2 regions of the Pseudomonas sp. F-14 TE3482 genome follow, and region 1 is predicted to be linked to the other one. Evidence: predicted binding sites of a transcription regulator. Region 1 holds the regulator's gene; the other holds the start of a gene.

What was found. The regulator sigma-54, encoded in region 1, starts transcription at its own class of promoters, with help from an activator protein. The targets are predictions, from matches to a motif close to ANTGGCATNNANNTTGCTNT.
Region 2: the regulator sigma-54 is predicted to act here: its motif matches at 1,351-1,370, upstream of glnK (P-II family nitrogen regulator).

The regions. Positions count from the first base shown of each region.
Region 1 covers NZ_JBRJII010000001.1:220,829-223,225, reverse strand. Annotated here, with positions in the region: gene ptsN (PTS IIA-like nitrogen regulatory protein PtsN) at 1-246, opposite strand, end outside; gene hpf (ribosome hibernation-promoting factor, HPF/YfiA family) at 259-567, opposite strand; gene AB7M26_RS01030 (RNA polymerase factor sigma-54) at 647-2,140, opposite strand; gene lptB (LPS export ABC transporter ATP-binding protein) at 2,326-2,397, opposite strand, start outside.
Region 2 covers NZ_JBRJII010000001.1:1,470,054-1,472,450, reverse strand. Annotated here, with positions in the region: gene AB7M26_RS06480 (ammonium transporter) at 1-771, opposite strand, end outside; gene glnK (P-II family nitrogen regulator) at 807-1,145, opposite strand; gene AB7M26_RS06470 (accessory factor UbiK family protein) at 1,564-1,824, shown strand; gene AB7M26_RS06465 (BRO-N domain-containing protein) at 2,278-2,397, shown strand, end outside.

The DNA.
Region 1 (2,397 bases):
CAGCAGCGCGCTGATTGGCGAGGTGCAGCCTTTGAGCCGGCAGTGGGGGATGGCGATGCCGTTGCCGAAACCGGTAGAACCGAGTTTCTCACGGGCAATCAAGGCCTCGAAGACGTCCTGCATTTCCAGATCCGGCACTTCGCGATGGATGAGGTTGGCAATTTGCTCGAGGGCTTTCTTTTTACTGCCACCCGGCGCGTTCACTTGGGAACGGCCGGGGGTCAGGATGGTTTCTAGTCGGATCATGGATTGGGGGTGTTAACGACCGGTCGCGCCCTGGAGGAGGCTCTGGGTCTTTTCCTTATGCTTTTTAAGTTGGCGATCCAGCTTGTCGGTCAGCAGGTCGATGGCGGCATACATGTCCGTATGCTCGGCATTGGCGACCACTTCTCCGCCGGGAATATGCAGCGTGGCTTCGATCTTCTGCAGCAGTTTTTCGACGTTCATCGTGACTTGCACATTGGTGATCTTGTCGAAATGCCTCTCTAATCGGTCGAGTTTTTCGCCGATGTAGGTGCGCAGGGGTTCGGTCACTTCCAGTTGGTGTCCACTGATGTTGACTTGCATACAGCTTCTCCTTCGTTGCCAGTGCATAAAGCGGCAGGCAGAAATGCCTGCCACTGGAACGCTGTGGCCAGCCCGGCGGCTACATCAACCGCTTCCGTTCGCTGGAAGGCGCGATCCCCAGGGATTCGCGGTACTTGGCGACGGTGCGACGGGCTACCTGAATGCCTTGTGCCTCCAGTAAACCAGCGATCTTGCTGTCACTCAACGGCTTTTTCTGATTTTCCGCAGCAACCAGTTTTTTGATGATCGCGCGGATCGCCGTGGACGAGCATTCACCGCCTTCAGAGGTACTGACGTGGCTGGAAAAAAAGTATTTCAGTTCATAGATGCCCCGCGGGGTATGCATGAATTTTTGCGTGGTCACCCGTGAAATTGTCGATTCATGCATGCCGACTGCTTCGGCAATGTCATGCAGCACCAACGGCTTCATGGCTTCGTCACCGTATTCGAGAAAGCCGCGTTGATGCTCGACGATCTGGGTGGCGACTTTCATCAGGGTTTCATTGCGGCTTTGCAGGCTCTTGATGAACCAGCGAGCCTCCTGCAGCTGATTACGCATGAAGGTGTTGTCAGCGCTGGTATCGGCACGGCGCACGAAACCGGCATATTGGGCGTTGACCCGCAGGCGTGGCACCGATTCCTGGTTCAGCTCCACCAGCCAGCGCTCGTTGTCCTTGCGCACGATCACGTCGGGAACGACGTATTCGGCTTCGGTGGACTCGATTTGTGAACCGGGGCGTGGGTTGAGGCTCTGGACCAATTCGATGACCTGGCGCAGCTCATCTTCCTTGAGCTTCATGCGGCGCATCAGCTGGCTGTAGTCGCGGCTGCCGAGCAGGTCGATGTAATCGGTGACCAGGCGCTTGGCTTCGGCCAGCCAAGGGGTCTTGGCGGACAACTGGCGCAGTTGCAGCAGCAGGCATTCACCGAGGTTGCGGGCGCCGATGCCAGCGGGTTCGAATTGCTGGATGCGGTGCAGGACGGCTTCGATTTCGTCCAGTTCGATGTCCAGTTCCGGGTCGAACGCTTCGAGGATTTCCTCGAGGGTTTCGTCCAGGTAGCCCTGATTGTTGATGCAGTCGATCAGGGTCACGGCGATCAGGCGATCGGTGTCGGACATCGGTGCCAGGTTCAGTTGCCAGAGCAAATGGCTTTGCAGGCTTTCACCGACCGATGTGCGGGTGGTGAAGTCCCACTCGTCGTCATCGTTGCTCGGCAGGCTGCTGGCGCTGGTCTGGTAGACATCCTCCCAGGCTGTGTCGACGGGCAATTCGTTGGGGATGCGCTCGTTCCAGTCGCCTTCCTCAAGGTTGTCCACCGTCGGGGCGGTTTCCTGGTAGGAGGGTTCCTGAATGTCGGCGTTGGGTTTCTGTTCGGCGCTATCGGCCAAGGGGTCGGCGTTATCGAAGTCGTCGCCTTCTTCCTGGCGTTCGAGCATCGGATTGGACTCCAGAGCCTCCTGGATTTCCTGTTGCAGGTCCAGGGTCGACAATTGGAGCAGGCGGATGGCCTGTTGCAGCTGCGGTGTCATCGTCAGCTGCTGGCCCATTCTCAAGACTAGCGATGGTTTCATGGCAGGGGCTTAACACCTTATTCGCCGGCGCACATGCGCCATCCACTACAGGGCGCCGAAGCGCCAAACATAAGCAAATTATATGCCCGAAACTGAAGTGTTTGCCTAGAGCGCTGTAACAATAAAAAGTTATTGATTTTTTATTGAAGCGAGCGCTCCCTCGGCGACCCGGGCACCTCAGGTGCTTACAGGCGGAACTCGTGGCCCAGATACACTTCCTTGACCAGTTCATTGGCGAGGATGGTGGCGGAGTCACC
Region 2 (2,397 bases), 1.2 Mb from region 1:
GTTGAAGCCGAACCAGCCGAACCACAGCATCGCGGCGCCCATCAGGGTGTAGCCGAGGTTGTGCGGGGCCATCGGGGTGGTCGGGAAACCTTTACGCTTGCCCAACACCAGGCAGGCAATCAGACCGGCCACACCGGCGTTGATGTGCACCACGGTGCCGCCAGCGAAATCGAGCACGCCCCAGTCCCACATCAGGCCGCCGTTACCGGACCAGACCATGTGCGCGATCGGTGCATAAACCAGGGTGAACCAGATGCCCATGAAGATCAGCATGGCGGAGAACTTCATCCGCTCGGCGAACGCACCGACGATCAACGCTGGAGTGATGATGGCGAAAGTCATCTGGAAGGTAATGAAGACCGCCTCGGGGAACAGCGCCGCGGGGCCGGTCAGGCTCGAAGGCGTGACACCGGCGAGGAACGCCTTGCCCATGCCGCCGAAGAACGAGTTGAAGTTGACGACGCCCTGCTCCATGCCGGTGGTGTCGAACGCAATGCTATAGCCATAAATGACCCACAGAATGCTGATCAGACCGGTAATGGCGAAGCACTGCATCATCACGGAAAGAATGTTTTTCGAGCGAACCATGCCGCCGTAGAACAGCGCGAGACCGGGAATGGTCATGAACAGCACAAGGGCTGTCGAGGTCATCATCCAGGCGGTATCGCCGGAGTTGAGGACTGGGGCCGCCACTTCGTCTGCCGCCATGGCCAGGCCGGGCATTACGAGGGACAACAGGGCTCCTAGCCCTGCGATTTTACGCAGAGTCATATTGTTTTCTCCTGGGGCGTTGGGTTTGTGGCGGCTTAGATTGCGTCGGTATCGGTTTCGCCGGTACGGATGCGAATCGCCTGTTCCAGATTGACCACGAAGATCTTGCCGTCACCGATCTTGCCGGTGTTGGCAGCCTTGGTTATCGCCTCGATAACCCGGTCCAGATCCTTGTCGTCAATGGCGACATCGATCTTCACCTTGGGCAGAAAATCGACCACGTACTCCGCGCCGCGATACAGCTCGGTGTGACCCTTCTGCCGACCAAAGCCTTTGACCTCAGTAACGGTAATGCCCTGCACGCCGATCTCGGACAGCGACTCGCGCACGTCGTCCAGTTTGAACGGCTTGATGATGGCAGTGACTAGCTTCATGAAAACTCTCTCCCGAATTGGTGGACTTGCCCCAGGAAAACAAACCCGACTCAAGTCTAAGCGCAGTGCCTGGCTTTGTAACGCATCGTTCGGCCTTACCTGCCCGTCCGACGCCAGCTAACCACTCCGCACGAAACTTCCCCCGTTCCGCTTGGCGCACTGCATTCGTCACAGCGACTGCATCAGTGCATGGGTCACCAGCGACTAAGCAGAAAGCTTGCCATCTATCCAAAACCCATTGATTTCAATGTCTTGGCCGCTGACCAAGAGCCTTCCGCCCGATTAAGGCAACCGTTACGCACAACAACAGTGCGCGGCTGCCCACTCGACTGCGCGAAAAGCGTGCATCGCAGCTGCCGAGATTGACTATAGACACTGCGTGGTACACTGCCCGCCATTGTTGACAGGAACATTCCCCATGCTCGCGCCCAAAGACTTCCTCGACGCCCTGAGCGGCACCGCCTCCCGCCTCTTCAGCGGCGACACCCCGCTGCCGAAAAGCGAAATCGAAAGCCAGTTCAAGGCTTTGTTGCAGAGCGGCTTCAGCAAGCTGGATCTGGTGAGCCGGGAAGAATTCGACAGCCAGATGGTCGTGCTGGCACGCACCCGGGCACGATTGGAGAGCCTGGAGGCGAAAGTGGCGGAGCTGGAAGCGAAGCTCAATCCACCTGCCGAGTAACGCACCAACCCTCTGTGAAATGCGATCCCCTGTGGGAGCGGGCTTGCCCGCGAATGGGGTCGCCTCGGTCTACCAGCCATCCACACTGGACAGACCACCCCTGTAGGAGCTGCCGAAGGCTGCGATCTTTTGATCTTTAAGCCCTCAATAACCCCGGCAACGTCCTACAAGAAAACCACCGCCGTCCGATTGCGCCGCAAAGCCCCGGTTCCTAAGCTCACCCAATGCTGAATGTTCAGCACTGGGTTTGGCGACCTGGATACCCCCGATGCAGCACGACACATTCGGACAGGGAAATTTCCCGTCTTGATTTATGGCGGCTGTGCATGGGAGACCTTCGGGTCTGCCGGAATTCGGGTGTCGCCGGTTCGCCAACCCACGCACAGCTGCCACCCTTTTCGTTTGGCGACGATCAGAGGCAGTTTTTCTCCACTCGACCCCGAGAACTGCACCATGGACGAAAACTATCTAACCCCCCACATCTTCACCCGCCACAAACTCCACCTCCACGCCCTCCTCCTGGAAAACCAACCCTGGTTCAGCGCCCGAGACCTTGGCCGACTGCTACGTCTC